3 regions of the Bradyrhizobium barranii subsp. barranii genome follow, and region 3 is predicted to be linked to each of the others. Evidence: riboswitches for the same ligand, from Rfam matches in the RefSeq annotation. Region 3 holds a riboswitch; each other region holds the start of a gene.
What was found. A riboswitch is a leader RNA that binds a small molecule or an ion and turns the genes downstream of it on or off. The one in region 3 is predicted to bind cobalamin.
Positions count from the first base shown of each region.

Region 1: another riboswitch for cobalamin. It lies ahead of J4G43_RS28765 (hypothetical protein); the one in region 3 lies ahead of J4G43_RS18765 (DUF1636 family protein).
Region 2: another riboswitch for cobalamin. It lies ahead of J4G43_RS15010 (ribonucleoside triphosphate reductase); the one in region 3 lies ahead of J4G43_RS18765 (DUF1636 family protein).

Region 1 is NZ_CP086136.1:5,950,529-5,955,979, forward strand. It holds gene J4G43_RS28755 (TonB-dependent receptor plug domain-containing protein) at 1-214, opposite strand, end outside; partial or broken gene J4G43_RS55145 (hypothetical protein) at 1,047-1,166, opposite strand; gene J4G43_RS28765 (hypothetical protein) at 1,130-1,630, opposite strand; cobalamin riboswitch at 1,745-1,958, opposite strand; gene J4G43_RS28770 (hypothetical protein) at 2,034-2,255, opposite strand; gene J4G43_RS28775 (hypothetical protein) at 2,385-2,642, opposite strand; gene J4G43_RS28780 (hypothetical protein) at 2,745-2,957, opposite strand; gene J4G43_RS28785 (hypothetical protein) at 3,110-3,286, opposite strand; gene J4G43_RS28790 (adenylate/guanylate cyclase domain-containing protein) at 3,413-5,149, opposite strand.
Region 2 is NZ_CP086136.1:3,105,943-3,111,393, reverse strand. It holds gene J4G43_RS15010 (ribonucleoside triphosphate reductase) at 1-1,837, opposite strand, end outside; cobalamin riboswitch at 1,945-2,156, opposite strand; gene J4G43_RS15005 (hypothetical protein) at 2,117-2,695, opposite strand; gene J4G43_RS15000 (short-chain fatty acyl-CoA regulator family protein) at 2,841-3,008, opposite strand; gene istA (IS21 family transposase) at 3,716-5,248, shown strand; gene istB (IS21-like element helper ATPase IstB) at 5,245-5,451, shown strand, end outside.
Region 3 is NZ_CP086136.1:3,975,419-3,980,869, reverse strand. It holds gene cobN (cobaltochelatase subunit CobN) at 1-2,308, opposite strand, end outside; gene cobW (cobalamin biosynthesis protein CobW) at 2,308-3,357, opposite strand; gene J4G43_RS18765 (DUF1636 family protein) at 3,354-3,728, opposite strand; cobalamin riboswitch at 3,825-4,046, opposite strand; gene cobO (cob(I)yrinic acid a,c-diamide adenosyltransferase) at 4,087-4,722, shown strand; gene J4G43_RS18755 (cobyric acid synthase) at 4,730-5,451, shown strand, end outside.

The DNA of each region.
Region 1 (5,451 bases), 2.0 Mb from region 3:
CCGTGATGTTGTTGCGGAAGTAGGTCGACCCGAAGCGAACGCGATCGCCAAACAAGGGTTGCTCGAAGCCGGCGTCGTATCCGACGCTTTCCTCGGGCTTGAGGTTGGGATTTGCAAAGAAGAAGAACGCGGGAAAGCTGACGTAAAGCTGGTTGAGCGTTGGCGCCTTGAACCCCGTGCCGTAGCTTCCCTTGAACTTCGTATCCGTGACCAGGCACGATCACGGCAGACGCCAGACGAAAGGTCGGATGCTCTCCAAACCGCTCGTTGTCGTCCTGCCGGACGTTGGCCGTGAAGAAGATGCGATCCCGGAACTGGGACTGCAGCTCCATATATCCGGCCTTGTTGACGTTTTGCGCCGAGACCGTCGCCGTTTGCAGTGTTTCGGTCTCATGTTCCGCGCCAATGATGACATTGTTGTTGGGCGCGAGCTGGGTCGTGGTGTGCCAATCATACTTGACGCGATCGCCGGTCGTGATCGTGGGCATCACGTCGCCGGGCGAGATGTTGTAGTTCCAGTGATTGGTGTAGTTGACGCCGAAATAGCTTTTCATCCGGTCGTCGAGAGCGGACCAGACCGCCTCCCCGCGCGTGAAGAGCTGGTGCACCGTCTGCGTGCTTTGCGCGGCCGCGGGAAAGCTCGCGGATGTGACGGGATCGAAGGTGTCTCCGGTAAAGCGCAGGGTGGCGTCGGTGTACCGCGCCACGCCGTTGAGCGTCAGGTTTTCGCTCAATTCGGCGCCAAGCTTCGTCGAATAGGTCATGTTGTCGTAATAGTTGCCGATCGCCTTCTGCCCCGGCGGCAGCAATTCGACCGGTGTCACCGGCACGTCGTTCGCGTGGAAATGCGCGACGTTGAAGGCATAGTTGAAGTGGTCCTGTGAACCGCTCAGACCTGCGGTCTGGTTGAACGTTCCGAACGAGCCTCCCTCGACCGAGCCGGTCGCGCGGGCGGGACCGTCACCCTTCTTCGTCACGATGGAGATCACGCCCCCCAGCGCGTCTGCGCCGTAGAGACCGCCCTGCGGACCGCGCAGGACTTCGATCTGCTGAATGTCGGAGGTGAGCAACTGGCCGAAATCAAACGAACGGTTCGGGTTGCTGGGATCGCTGACGTCGATGCCGTCGATCAGGACCTTGGTGTGGTTGGAATTCGTTCCGCGCATGAAGATCGACGTCTGTCCGCCGGGGCCGCCGGCTGCACGAGGTTGAGGCCAGGAACCGCGCTCAGCGCATCGGATGCGGTCCGGCGCTGATCGCGCTCCATGTCTCTGGCGGTCAGAACCGTCACCGAGCTCGCAACCAGATTGGTCGGAGTGACAACGCCCGTCGGACTGACGACGACCGTCGGAAACAGGTTGGCCGCGGATACCCCGGCAACCGGGGGCGAGGCCGGCACCAGCCCGGGTTTCGGCAGCCGAGCGACGCGCTGCCGCTCGGGCTTGTCCGGCGCAAGCCGCACGACTTGCGGCTTGGCCGCACGCTCGGTCGGCGCGACCTCGACCGGCGGCAGCAGATCGGGCGATGCCGACTGCTGGGCCTGGGCCATGGTCAGATCGAGCGAATACAGGGAAACGAACGCGACAACGCCGGCGCGGAAGCGCCTGGCGGCAAAGACAATACGGGACACTCTTGTAACCTCGGTATGACGTCAGTGGCACGTCACAGCGAACGAGGTTTCACGGCGGAGCGTTCGATTGCTTCGGTGAAGCTAATGTCTGTACTCCCCGACCGACATCTTCGCGTGTGACCACGGCTGACGGCAGGTCTCCTGGCTCGCGGGTCGTTACCTTACGTCGCCTTCCCAGGACCGAGATTCCCAGTGGCATATGACGAAAGATTCACCGCTTACAGTTGCGGGGGCAGCCGTGGCGTTGAGAATATCCCGGTATCGGGAAAACCTCGCACCACGTTCCCTTTTGATCTCCGTGAGGAGAACCGTCACCGGCCAATCTACGGGGCGGGCAAGCGGAGAGTCAATCGGCCGGTTGCATGACGGGCAAAGCACCGCACCGGAGATTGAGCCGGCGCAATCAGGCCGGCTCCCGCTCCGAACGCGTCCTGATCACCGCCCGCTCGCCGGCATCGACGAGCTGGCCGATGCCGGTGCGGCCCGTGAGCGCGCAGCGGATGATGTTCTCGGCAACGGACCTGCGAAAGCAATGGTCCTCTCCGACCGGGCGATTGCGGCAGACCCGATCCAGCGCCAGCTTCATGTTGATCCGGGTGCGGGTGTCGAAATACTCGCTGATCATTTCGCAGGGCCTCGGTGCGTTGATGTCGGAGCGGAAACGCGTCGGCGTAGGCCGGGTTCCAAAAACGGACCGCGCAAGGTGTTGCGCAGAGCTGACTGCGCCCGATCTCTTGGTCCTGTGACGGGCGGGTTACGCCCGCCCTCTTGGCCGCTGGGCCTGAGCCCAAGCCGCGGTGACATCGCGCAGCGGGGCGTCGATGCGCCGGATCGGGGTCAGCTCACCGGAGGCCGAGATGATGGCTGTCTCCTCGCGGCGACAGCGCGGGCATACGAAGCGGACCTCGTGCGGCGACGCCGACCAGCTCGAACGTTTGACGTTGGCCGCCATCGGCCATGCATCGCAATGCGAGCACGACACCAGGAACCGACCGGGATCGAGCATACCCATTCCATAGGACTCCGCGTCCTGCCTGCCCCTTCAATGACTAACCCATGTGAATCGTTCCGGTGCCCGAGCACCCTCAGCGCTAGCTCCAGCCAGCGCCGCCGCTCAGTGGGCACCCTTGAGGGTGCATGACGTGGTGCAGGTGACGGTGTTGCCGTGGTCGCACGCCTTGCAGGCGGCAACGCACTGGTTCATGTCGCGGGGATTGTAGGAGCTGTAGTTCCGCATCGCACAGACCGGGGTCGAGCCGGTGATGTCCTGCTCCTGATTGCAGGCGGCCGTCATGAGCGCGAAGATGAGGACTGCGAGAAGGCGCATGGGATTGCCCTGGTGAGGAGCGGCAAAGCGACGTCAGCGAGATGCGCTGCACCGCAACGGACCTCGGCATTCCCAATGCGAGCAATCATGATCGCGACGCTCGCATCCTCAAAGGAGGCGCGCCAAACATTAAGAACGGATTGCAGGCGGCGTCAGGCCGCGGCCTTGGTCGCGATCGCCTTCCGCATATCCACCGCCAGCTGACGATACTGCTCCGAGAGTCTCAGATAGAACTCGCGCTTGGTGCTGTCGGTGGCGAGCTTGGCAATCAGCTCGCATTCGGCGGTGAGCGTCTCGAACCGTTCCAGCCTGTCATGAAGTTCTGTCATCGGCGTGTCCCCATCAAACGCCACAAGGGACGTCAAACCTAAGCCTGAGAAATAGGTCACGGCGAACATCGTTATCGAGTAGAAACGTTTTTTCCAGCAAGGGCGGTGCAAGCCCAGCAAGAACGGCTATTTCTGCTCCAGCCGCCAGGCACCATCCCAAGCTGCGTCCGGCGGATTGGCCTCGAACTGCGCGATGCGGCCGAGCAGCGTGCGCGAGGGGCCGTCGCCGGGCACCGCTTCGAGCGCTGCATTGAACGCGGCGCGAGCCTCGTCGAAGCGCTGCGCGCGGTAGGCGGCGAGGCCTTCGGCGTAGCGCGCGCGCAAGCTCTCCTGCGGGACGCTGAGCCCGTGCGCCTTGCTCATCACCTCGAAAATGGCCTGCGATGCGCTTTGGCCGGCCACCGCCAGACGATCGATCTCGCGCAGCTCGAGGTTCGAGCCGATCGCGTCCGCCGTCGCCTGCGCGATCAGGATCCGCGTGCCGTAGATCTTGTTGACCAGTTCGAGCCGCGAAGCGAGGTTCACGGCATCGCCCATCACGGTGAAGCTCATCATCAGCTCGGAGCCGATGCTGCCGGTCAGGACCTCGCCGGTGGCAATCCCGATGCGCAGATCGCAAGGGCCTGGCATGGCGCGGATACCGAGCAGGTCAGGCAATTGCTTCTGCAACGCCGGCACCTCATCGGCCATGTCGATGGCGGCGTAGCAGGCGAACAGCGCCGGCTCGTCCTCCTCAATGAAGGGAGGGCCCCAATAGGCCATGATGGCATCGCCGATATATTTGTCGATGACGCCGCGATGGCCCCGGATCGGCGCGGACATCACCGTGAAATAGTGGTTCATCACCTTGACGAGGCCACGCGGGGTCATGCCCTCGCTCATCGAGGTGAAGCCGCTCATGTCGGAGAACATGATGGTCATCACCCGGCGCTGGCCGTCGATGGCAACCTCGGGCCGGTCGATCAGCCCCTGCGCCACCTTGGGATCGATATAGCGGCCAAAGGTCTCGCGGATGCGCTCGTTGTGCCGCAACTGCTCGATCATGCGATTGAAAGCGGCGGCGAGCTCGCCGATCTCGTCCTGGGTCGAGACCGTGATGGTCTTGTCGAAGCGCCCCGCCTCGACCTCGCGGGTGCCGGCGAGCAACAGCCGCACCGGTCGCGTGATGCCACTGGAGACGAGGAGCGCGAAAGCAAATCCGACCACCGCCGCGAGGATGGTGACGATGCCCGAAATGATCATCGCCTGGCGCTGGCGACCGATCACTGTCGCCGTACTGGCGAAGACCTGCTTCAGCATGTCGGCGCGGATCGCGTCGATCTTCTGGTTGAACTGGTCGCGTATGGTGTCGAGATGCTCCAGGGTCCCGCGCGCCTCCGTCATCTGCTTGCCTTCGACCTGCTTGAGGAGTTTTGCGTGGTCCTCATTCATGTCGTGACGCAGCTCGGTGAGAGTGGTTTCGATGCGGGTCTCGATCCGCGCCAGCCCGGCATTGTCGGAAGGCGTCCTCTTGTCGTCGATGATCGCGTTGATGTGCGTGCGCGCGGCCTCGGCTTCCTCGTCGATCTTCCGATCGGCCTCCTCGAATTCGCGCAGGCGCGCCGCATAGGCCTCCTCCTCCGAGGGTGCCTGCATCTTCATCATGACCATCCGCCGCAGCGCCACCGAGCGCTCCAGCGAGCGGATGTTGGCGCGCGCCAGATGGCCGTAGGCCGGAATGTAGCGATCGGTCAGCTCGTCGAGCAGGACGCCGACCTGGCTCGACATCACCATCGAAAGAATCGCGGTGACCAGCATCAGGACGATCAATCCGAGGGCTATCCCGACGATCTTGCGCCTGATCGACTGGTTGAAAAGTGGCATGAGCGGTGGGGGTAAGAGCTGAAAGGACCGGTTGGGAACTCAATACACCGGTTTTGGCGGCGGGAACACGCGCAATCTGGCCCTCGCGACGCCCCTGACCGCGCGCAACCGTCGCGCGAGCCCCATTCGTTAACAAAGGTTGAAGGCATTACCTTTCCGCCATTTCGGAAGTTCCCGAGTTCCCATCGGTATTTTGCCGCATTGTTGAAGGAGCGTGAGGACTGCGAAACGATGTCGTGGCATCGTTTTGGGTGTCGTCTTTGATTCTCAAGCCGCATGTCGTCGCGGACCTTGGTTTGTAG
Region 2 (5,451 bases), 870 kb from region 3:
TGTAGAGATGGAGCACCGTACCGCCAGTGTATTTGCGTTGCAGCTCGTCTTGGCGCTCAAGGGCCTCGAACGGATCGTCGGTGAGGCCGACCGGAAGCTGGCTCGAATTGGTGTAATAGGGGAGATCGTCGGTGCCGGCCTGCAAGATTCCGGGGTAGCGCTTGCGGTCTTCCTTCGCGAAGCGGTAGGTCGTGCCCTCCGCGGGCGTGGCTTCGAGGTTGAACAGGATGCCGGTTTCGGTCTGGAACGCGGCGATGCGCGCGCGCACGTGGTCGAGCAGCCGTACCGCAAAGGCATGGCCCCAGGGTGTGCTGATGTTCTCGCAATCGGCGGTGAGGTTGCGGATCATCTCGTTGACGCCATTGACGCCGAGCGTAGAGAAATGGTTGCGCAGCGTGCCGAGATAGCGCTTGCTATAGGGAAAAAGTCCGTCGTCCATGTAGCGTTGCACGACCTTGCGCTTGATTTCCAGGCTGTTGCGACCGATTTCCAGCAGCGCATCGAGGCGATGGAATAGGCCCGCTTCGTCGCCGCGATGCAGATAGCCGAGGCGAGCGCAATTAATGGTAACCACACCGATAGAGCCGGTCTGCTCAGCGCTGCCGAACAGGCCGTTACCGCGCTTGAGCAGCTCGGTGAGATCGAGCTGTAGCCGGCAGCACATCGAGCGGATCATGTTCGGCTTGAGCTCGGAATTGATGAAGTTCTGGAAGTAGGGCAGGCCGTATTTCGCCGTCATCTCGAACAGGCGATCAGCGTTCTCGCTCTCCCACGGGAAATCCGCAGCGATGTTGTAGGTCGGGATTGGAAAGGTGAATACACGGCCCTTGGCGTCACCTTTCGTCATCACCTCCATATAGGCGCGGTTGATCATGTCCATTTCGGACTGCAGGTCGCCATAGGTGAAATCCATCTCCTCTCCGCCGATCACCGGCACCTGATCGCGCAGGTCCTCCGGGCAGGTCCAGTCGAAGGTGAGATTGGTGAAAGGCGTCTGCGTACCCCAGCGCGAGGGGACATTGAGGTTGTAGATGAGCTCCTGGATCGATTGCAGTACGTCGCCGTAGCTCAAGCCGTCCCTCCGGATGAACGGCGCCATGTAGGTGTCGAACGAACTGAAGGCTTGCGCGCCCGCCCACTCGTTCTGCAACGTGCCGAGGAAATTGACGATCTGCCCGACCGCACTCGACAGATGCTTCGGCGGGCCGGCCTCGACCTTGCCGGGCACGCCGTTCAGTCCCTCGGTCAAGAGCGTGCGCAGCGACCAGCCGGCGCAATAACCGGCGAGCATGTCGAGGTCATGGATATGGATGTCGCCTTCACGATGGGCGCGGCCGATCTCCGGCGGGTAGATGTGCGACAGCCAGTAGTTGGCGACGACCTTGCCCGAGAGGTTCAGGATAAGGCCGCCCAGCGAATAGCCCTGGTTGGCGTTGGCATTCACGCGCCAGTCGGTACGTTCGAGATACTCGTTGATGGAAGCGGCGACATCAACCATCGCCTTGTGGTCCTGGCGCGCCTGTCCGCGTTTCTCGCGATAGACGATATAGGCTCGCGCAGTGGCGAAATAGTCGGCCGCGATCAGCACCTGCTCGACAATATCCTGCACCTCTTCAATTTGCGGCGTTGCGCCGGCGAAGCGGTGCGCGATGACCTTGATAGTCTCTCCCGCGAGCCTGCCGGCCGCCTCGTCGTCGAACTCGCCGGTCGCCCGTCCCGCGCGGGCGATCGCAGAACGGATCTTGCCGGCATCGAACACAACCGTGCCGCCATCGCGTTTGACGATCGAGCGCGGCAATGCGGCTTGCAAAGAATTGCTTTGACCCAGACCAGACATCGGCATCCCATATGGGTTGGGGCAAGGCCGAGGTAGGCGCATGCGGAAAACGAGCCGCCCTCGGCGGCCGACTGCCGGCAAGCGACCACCGGGACACCCCGCCCGAGGACTCTGTTGTTGTCGCGGCAGGTCTCCTGGCTCGCGGGTTATTGCCGCTGTCTGGCCTTCCCGACGCGGAGATTTTGCGCCAGTGACCCTATCGACAGCGGCTCGCCGCTTACAGTTGCGGGGGCAGCGCCGGCTTTGGCTTTCGGCCGTACCGGCTTCCCTCTTAGCTCTCTATCTTGTGATTCGAGAGACCGTGACAACTACATCTAGCCGCCGTATTCGATACTGTGTCAACAGGTAGTTTATTGCAGCGGAAGTATAGAGCCTGTCATGGGTTCTCGTCTTCGTTGCGGCACGCGTCGATTGTCTCGGGCTGCCTAGCCAGCGCCGCGATTTTTGTGGCCGGATGGAGCGCCGGCCACGGCGAAACGATCCGGACCCGGATTGAGGAAGCCGTCCGTCCTTGGTCCAGCGGCGGCGCTCTCGCGATGTAATCCCAAGGATTTCTTCAACGACACGCGGACGCAGCCGTTCCTGTCGAAAGGCATCGAGCGCAGCATCGACCGCAAGAAGATCGGAAAGCTCGTCGATGTCCTGCGGCGCGATGGTCGTGCAGATCGCTTCGCCTTGGGTCGACGTCTTGAACCGGCGGCGCCGAAGCAAACCGGCCACACGCCACCGCGCCTCGATCGCTCTTCGCCGCGATCCGAGGGTCAGCTCTGCCGTGGGCCCGAACGTCAATGAGACGCCGTTTGAAGAATGCAAAACTGCGAGATAGCGGCTATACGGATTGGAATCGCTCGACGTCATTGTAACAAAGGCTTCCGGAGACGTTCACAGTCTCCCGCGGCACATTGCTGCGGTCAACTCACAGCGTATGGCGCAGGCGCTGCGGTTTTCGTCAACCTGCAGGGCACGTCCGGCTGAGGGGAATGCCCGCTGCGCAGGCAGGTCGTTAGCAGATCCGGCAGCCGTCTCCGATCGGAGTCACCGCAGCGGGGTTACTGAGGTCCAGGCCGTCCGAATAGACCAATCGACCGGCGTGCTGGAGGTCGCACCCGAGTGCGATAACAAAGGTCTTTCGCGGAGGTTCAGCCGAGCGCCGCGGTCCGCAAAAGAGCATTTCCTGCCGCATGGATAGCGAGGCCTTCGCCCTGGAAAAGCCAGACCTCCTCACTCCGCCGGCCGTTCGGGTTGCTGGTTCTTGTGCTTCGGCCGCCTTGGGTGCGAGCGCTTCGCACTACCGGGAGAGCTATCCCGCCGCCGCTCGCGGTTTGCCGTTAGCATCGGAAAGGAATTTCTCTCCAGCGAATGTCTTTCCGGACACGGAGCCTCCCGTGACCATCCGTAATTGCCCGGGGAGAAGAAGGGCCACTTCGGTGCTAATGCTGGCGGGCAGAGCCGGTCTGCCCATTTCAGTACCGACAAGCATATTTTGATCCGGTGGGCCGCAGAGCAATCTGCGGTCATTCCGTTTGTGGGTAGCGAGGGCTTCGCCCTGATCTAACGGCTGACGCTTGGCCGGCGTCGGGTTCCAGTTATTCGCCGATCGCGAACCGCGAACATACTGGGCGGAGCGAAAGGAGTTTTCCGAAAGTGGCGATCAATCACACCAAATACCCTAATCGACATCATTGTGCGCGGCGGCGATCAGGGTGAGACTCCAGCGACAATCAAGGTGAGACTGCGCCGATGGGGGCGGACCGAAGGGAGGGCGTAGCCCGACCGGAGGACCGTCCCCATCGGCGTCGCGCGTTTGCGGACCCGTCTGGCGGCCGGGTGCGGCTGGTGCAAGCTGTTGATTCGTCTCGACAAGAGGGAATCGATGCCTTGCCTGGCTTCCACATCACCGACCACCAGATGAGGCTGTACATGACCTACCGACAGACACTGTCCCCCGAAGCCGCCGCGGCCAAGGCGGGGTTCTCGAAGGCAAGCGCGTATCGAATCGAGGGCGATTGTCGCCCGCCATCGCAGAAGAAGACGCCGAGGGGCCGGCGCCGGTCCGATCCGCTCGCGCAGTATTGGGAGGCCGAGATCGTTCCGATCCTGAAGGCTGCGCCCGGCATCCGCGTGATCGGCGTGCTGGACGAGTTGCGCCGACGGCATCATGACCTGAACCCGAACATCCGCCGCACGCTGGAGCGGCGCATCAACGCCTGGCGGGCGCTCAACGGCCCCGAACAGGACGTGATCTTCCGCCAGCAGCACGAGCCCGGCCGCCTGGGTCTGTCCGACTTCACCGACGTGAGCGCGCTCGGTATTACCATCGCGGGTGAGCCGCTCGATCACCGGCTCTATCACTTCCGGTTGGCGTTCTCCGGCTTCGAGCATGCCCATGTCGTGCTCGGCGGCGAAAGCTTCGTCGCCCTGGCAGAGGGCTTGCAGAACGCGCTGTGGGCGCTTGGCGGCGTGCCGCGGGAGCATCGCAGCGACAGCCTGTCGGCAGCGTTCCGCAATCTGGCCGCCGACGCACGGGAGGATCTGACGCAGCGCTACGCCGGGCTGATGGGCCACTATGGCATGGCGCCAACGCGCAACAATGCGGGCATCGCACATGAGAACGGCTCGATCGAGAGCGCGCACGGCCATCTCAAGCGGGCACTGGAAGATGCGCTGTTGCTGCGGGGGACGCGCGACTTCGCCAGTCTCGATGCGTACCGGGCTTTTGTCGACGAGATTGTCGGCCGGCGCAACGCCAACCTCGCCAAGCCGATCGCGCTCGAGAAGGAGGCATTGGCGCCGCTGCCAAAAGGCCGCACGACCGACTTCGAGGAGAAAGTGATCCCGGTGACGTCGTCAGGCGGCTTCATCCTGCGGCGCGTGTTCTACACCGTGCCTTCAAGATTGATCGGCCATCGCCTGCGTGTGCGCATCTTCGACGACCGGCTCGAATGCTTCCTTGGCGTCACACCGGTCGTAACGCTGCGGCGCGGTCGGCCTGTGTCCGAGAGCCACGGCGGTCATGTCGTGGATTACCGGCACGTCATCCATGCCCTGCGGCGCAAGCCGATGGCGCTCCTCAATCTCGTTTATCGCGACCAACTCTTCCCGCGAGCAGCTTACAAACGTCTGTTCGAGACCTTGCGGGAGCATGGTGATGACCGGCGCGCCTGCAAGGTGACGGTCGAGCTTCTGGCGCTGGCTCACGAGCGCGCCTGCGAAGCAGAACTCGCCGAGGCGATCGCGATGAATCTGGACGCCGGGCAGTTACCCGATCTTGCCGCGCTGCGCGACCGCTTCCGGCCCGAGGCGGCCTCGATCCCGCGTGTCGCCGTCAAGCTGGCGCCGCTCGACGTCTACGATGAACTCGCCTCCGTCAGCGTCATGTCGGGCCGCTCGAACCTGGGAGAGGCAGCATGACCGGTATCGCTACCTCCGTCGATGCTGCCCGTGTCGAGCTGCTTCTCAATGAGCTCCGCCTGCCGGGCGTCAAGGCGATCTGGCCGAAGCTCGCCGCACAGTCGGACAAGGAAGGGTGGCCTGCCGCCCGCTTCCTCGCCGCCCTTGCCGAGCACGAGGCCGCCGATCGCACCCGCCGTCGGATCGAGCGACACATGGTGGAA
Region 3 (5,451 bases):
CGGCGGTCCGCATCGTCGCCGAGCCCCAGAGATCGACCACGAGGCCTTTCGGCCAGTCGCCGTGATCCTGCAAATGGCGACGCAGCAGCTCTTCCGCGAGCCTGATGCCTTGCGCATGCGCCGACGGCGTCGGCACCGCGCGCGGATCGACGGCAAAGAGATTGCGCCCCGTGGGCAGAACGTCCTGGCGTCCGCGATACGGCGAGCCCGACGGCCCCGGCGCAACGCGCTGCCCCGCGAGGGAGGAACGCAACGCATCGCGCTCCGCATCGGCGCAGACGCCGCGGCCGAACACGTGCAAGCCGTCGCCGAACTGGCTCTCCTTGAGATCGCAGACGAAGCGATCGATCCGCGGGATCGCTTCCGCCGGTGCAGCCGATGCATCGAGACCAAGATCGTCTTCGAGCCCTGCCGCACGCGCTTCGTCGCGAATCGCGGCGATCAGACGCTGACGTCGGGCGGGGTCGAGACCATCGGCGGTCGAATATTCGTCCAGGAGACGTTCGAGCCGACGGAGGCCTTCCGGCACCGCGGATTGTTCGAGCGGCGGCGGCAGATGGCCGATGGTGACGGCACCCAAGCGCCGCTTGGCCTGCGCGGCCTCGCCGGGATCGTTGACGATGAAGGGATAGATGACCGGCAGATCGCCGATCAGGGCTTCCGGCCAGCACGCGGACGACAGCGCCACGGATTTTCCGGGCAGCCATTCCAGCGTGCCATGCGCGCCCATGTGCACGACGGCATCGATGGCCTGCCCGCGGAGCCAAAGATAGAACGCGACATAGGCATGGCGCGGCGTGCGGGCGAGATCGTGATAGTCGGCATCGCGCGTCGTCGCATCGCCGCGCTCGGGCTGAACCGCGATGATCGATTGGCCACTTGCGATGGCCGCGAATTGAAATGCACCGTCGCGACAACTCGGGTCATCCGCCGGCGCGCCCCAGGCCTGCGCAAGATCATCCTTTAATGCTTGCGGGAGACGCGAGAGCGCGGCGCGGTAATCGGCGACGTTCCAGGTCAGTCGCTGCTTCAGCAACGTTTCGCCAAGTGCGGAGACCGGCACAACATCGAAGCCGGCCTCTGTCAGGTCAGACAGCAATGCCTCGACCGACGCAAGCGCATCGAGACCAACCGCATGCGCGATCTGATGTGGACGGCCCGGGTAGTTCGAGAGCACGAGCGCCACCCGCTTCTCGGCGGCTGGCGTGTCCGCGAGGCGCCGCCAGGCCGCAACGCGCGCGGCGACGGCCTTGACGCGCTCCTCATCGGGCCGGTGCGCCAGATGCGAAAATTGCAGATCGGGATCACGCTCCGCGGCCGATTTGAAACTCACCACGCCCGCGAACAGGCGGCCGTCGACCTCCGGCAGCACCACATGCATCGCGAGATCGCCGGGCGACAGGCCGCGCAGCGACTCCGCCCAGTCCTCGCGCCGTGCCGATGAGAGCGCGACCTGGAAGACGGGACACGATGCAGCATCGAACGGTGTCGTGCCGTCGTCGCCCATCGCCGAGAACGCCGTCGCGTTGACGATCGCGGCGGGAGGATTCGTCGCGAAATACGTCCGCAGCCAATCCGCAACGCCCGGAGCCTTCAGCGAGGTGACGAACACGCCATACGCGTCAAAGCCGCGCTCGCGCAGCGCCGCGATCAGGGCGTCGACCGGCCCGGTATCCGCGGCGGTGAGATAGGAACGATAGAAGGTCACGAGCGCGAGCGGCTTTCCCTCGCCTGCCATCGGCGCAGCAATGACACCACGCGCGGGATCGTAAAAGCCCATCTCAGGCAGGTTCATCTCGCCGACGACCGGGCCTGCGTAAAGGCCCGAGGCCAACGCGAGCTGCGCGATCGCGGCCTGGGCTGCAACAGGACCGCCGGTGTCACAGAGCACCTTGAGCCGGCGCAGCGTCGAAACCGGCAGGGTCGAGTAGGCATCGAGCCGCGTGTCGTCGCGGCCGTCGGCCGGCAGCACGGCCAGCACGATATTGCGGTCCTTCGCCAGCTGCTGCAGGGCCGCGAGCCCGTACGGCCAATAGGATTCACCGCCGATCAGGCGCACCAGGATGCCGCGCGCCTGCGACAGCGTGCGCTCGATATAGGTGTCGACCGACAACGGATGCCGCAGCTCCGCGAGATTGGCGAGCCGCAGCGACGGCAGGCTGTTGCGGCCGCGCCGCCAGCCGGCCGCGAACGCGGCAAGGTCGGAATCCGAGTACGAGAGCACCACGAGATCGGCCGGGTCCTGGCCGATGTCCCTTGGCGTCGCGGTCTCCTCGAGACCGCGGCTCTCGCGGAAGACGACGTGCATCAGATACCAGATCCTGAAAGCCCAAGTCCGACCTTGATCGCGGCCTCGTCGATATCGCCGTGCTCGCCGATCACAACGAGCTTCGACTGCCTGAGAGCTGCGCCCCAGGGCTTGTCGAACTGGTGGCGCACGCGCTCGCCGACCGCTTGCAGCAGAAGGCGCATCGGCTTGCCCGCGACCGCGATATAGCCTTTGACGCGCAGCACGTTCTGCTCGCGCGAAAGACGCTGCACCGACGCGACCAGTGCGTCGATGTCGCTGATTTCAGGAAGATCGATCACGACGGAGGCGAAATCGTCGTGCTCGTGATCCTCCTCGCCGTCGTGATGCGAGGGGCGCGCGGCGAGATCGTTCTCTGCGGCGGCGCCTAGGCCGAGGATGACGCGCGCATCGATCGCGCCATCGGTGACGGATAGCATCGGCACGCGGCGCGACATCTCGGCGGTGATGGCGGCCTTGGCGGCTTCGATCCCTGCGGCCCCCGCAAGATCGGCCTTGGTCAGCAACACGATGTCGGCGCAGGCGATCTGGTCCTCGAACACTTCCGACAGCGGCGTCTCGTGATCGAGATTTCCATCCGCCGCGCGCTGCGCTTCCACCGCAGCCGGGTCCGGCGCAAAACGGCCCGCGGCGACAGCCTCGGCATCGGCCAGCGCAATCACGCCATCGACCGTGATGCGCGAACGGATCTCCGGCCAGTCGAACGCCTTCAACAGCGGCTTCGGCAGCGACAGGCCAGAAGTCTCGATCAGGATGTGATCGGGCCGCACCGGCCGCGCCAAAAGCTTTTCCATGGTCGGAATGAAATCGTCCGCAACGGTGCAGCAGATGCAGCCATTGGCGAGTTCGACAATGTTCTCCTCCGGGCAATTCGCATCGGCACAGGATTTCAGGATCTCGCCGTCGACACCCTCGCTGCCGAACTCGTTGACCAGCACGGCGAGCTTCTTGCCGTCAGGGTTTGCGAGGAGATACTGGATCAGCGTCGTCTTGCCGGAGCCGAGAAAACCCGTGACCACCGTCACAGGGACTTTTGCGAGCGAGTTCATTCGGCGGCCTCCGGCAACACGGCAATGGGGGGAATGCGGGCAAGCGACTGCTTGCGGAAGATTTCGGGACGGCTGCGCCAGGGCACGAGGCCATCGGGCGCGGCGGCATAGGCCGCAGCACCCGCGACCACGTCCCTCGCATGGGCCTCTGACAGACGGCCATAGACATAGGACCAGCGGCCGGGCGCGCTGAGCGCAACCGAGCAACCCTGGCTGCATGCCGACAGGCATTCAACGGGAACCACATTGACGCCCTCGGGCACGCCGGCGTCGAGGATCGCACCATGCAGGCGCTTGCCGGGCGTCGTCTCACCCTCGTCGAGCGTCTGGCCGGCACGGCAGGTAATACAGACGTGAAGTGTGACGGTCATCGCCTCTTCCAGGATAAACAGCGGGAGGCGAAGAGGCACACGGACCATTCCCCCGAAGGTCCGTTTCCCCGTCGCGGAACACCCCGTCCGCCGGTCCAAAACTCGTCCGCGCTGGCAGGTCTCCCGGCTTGCGGAGCAGGGCTTTTGGCCCTTCGATCCCCGCCTTCCCGATCCCCCGGGGGATCAGTGGCTTCGGGCATCTCTCCGGTCACGGTCGCGGGGGCGGCTGCAGTTTGGAGCCGAATCTTGTCGATTCGGACCCTATCGCATTCCCTCTTCGCCTGTCATAGGACAGGAACCAACGCCGGGCCACCATTTGCCCCCGGCCGCCTCTTGTCAAGCCGAAGGACCCTGTCAGATGACGCCTGAACCGGATACCCAAACGGCCGAGGAAACCGACGCCCGCCACGCCGCGAAAATGGCGAAAATCAAGGTCGCCCGCGACAAGATCATGGCGACCAAGAGCGGCGAGAAGGGCCTCATCATCGTCCACACCGGCGCCGGCAAGGGCAAGTCCTCCTCCGCTTTCGGCATGATCGTCCGCTGTGTCGCCCATGGCTTCCCTTGCGCGGTCGTGCAGTTCATCAAGGGCGCCTGGGACACCGGCGAGCGGCGCCTGCTCACCGGCCATTTCGGCGAGCTCTGCCAGTTCCATGCGATGGGCGAAGGTTTCACCTGGGAGACGCAGGACCGCGCCCGCGACATCGCCGCAGCACAGGCCGGCTGGGCGAAGGCCAAGGAGCTGATATCAGACTCCAGTCTGCGCATGGTCGTGCTCGACGAGATCAACATCGCGCTGCGCTACGACTATCTCGACATCGCCGAGGTCGTCGACTTCCTGAAAACGCACAAGCCGCCGATGACGCATGTCGTGCTCACCGGGCGCAACGCCAAGGACGAGCTGATCGAGATCGCCGACCTCGTCACCGAGATGACGCTGGTCAAGCACCCCTTCCGCTCCGGCATCAAGGCGCAAGCCGGCGTCGAGTTCTGACGACGCCATGGCGCGGGCTTTAATGATTCAGGGAGCCGGCTCGGACGTAGGCAAGTCGCTCGTCGTCGCCGGCCTCGCCCGCGCCTTCACGCGGCGCGGCGTGCGCGTGCTGCCCTTCAAGCCGCAGAACATGTCGAACAACGCGGCCGTGACCGTCGACGGCGGCGAGATCGGTCGCGCCCAGGCGCTGCAGGCGCTGGCCGCCGGCGTCGAGCCGCACACCGACATGAACCCGGTGCTGCTGAAGCCCGAGACCGACGTCGGCGCGCAGGTGATCGTGCAGGGAAAGCGCATCGCGACCGCGCGGGCGCGTGAATATGCGGCGATGAAGCCGTCGTTGATGGGCGCGGTGCTGGAGAGTTTCGAGCGGCTGAAGGCGCGCGCCGATCTGGTGCTGGTCGAAGGCGCCGGCAGCCCGGCCGAGGTCAACCTGCGCAAGGCCGACATCGCCAATATGGGCTTTGCACGCAAAGCCGACGTGCCCGTCGTGCTAGTCGGCGACATCGACCGCGGCGGCGTCATCGCCCAGCTCGTCGGCATCAAGACGGTGATCGACCCCGACGATGCCGCGATGATCCAGGGTTTCGTCATCAACAAGTTCCGCGGCGACCCCTCGCTGTTCGACGACGGCTACAAGCTGATCGAGCAGAAGACCGCGTGGCGCGGCCTTGGCGTGCTGCCCTGGTTCGCGCGCGCCGGCGAGCTGCCGGCCGAGGACGCGCTGGGCCT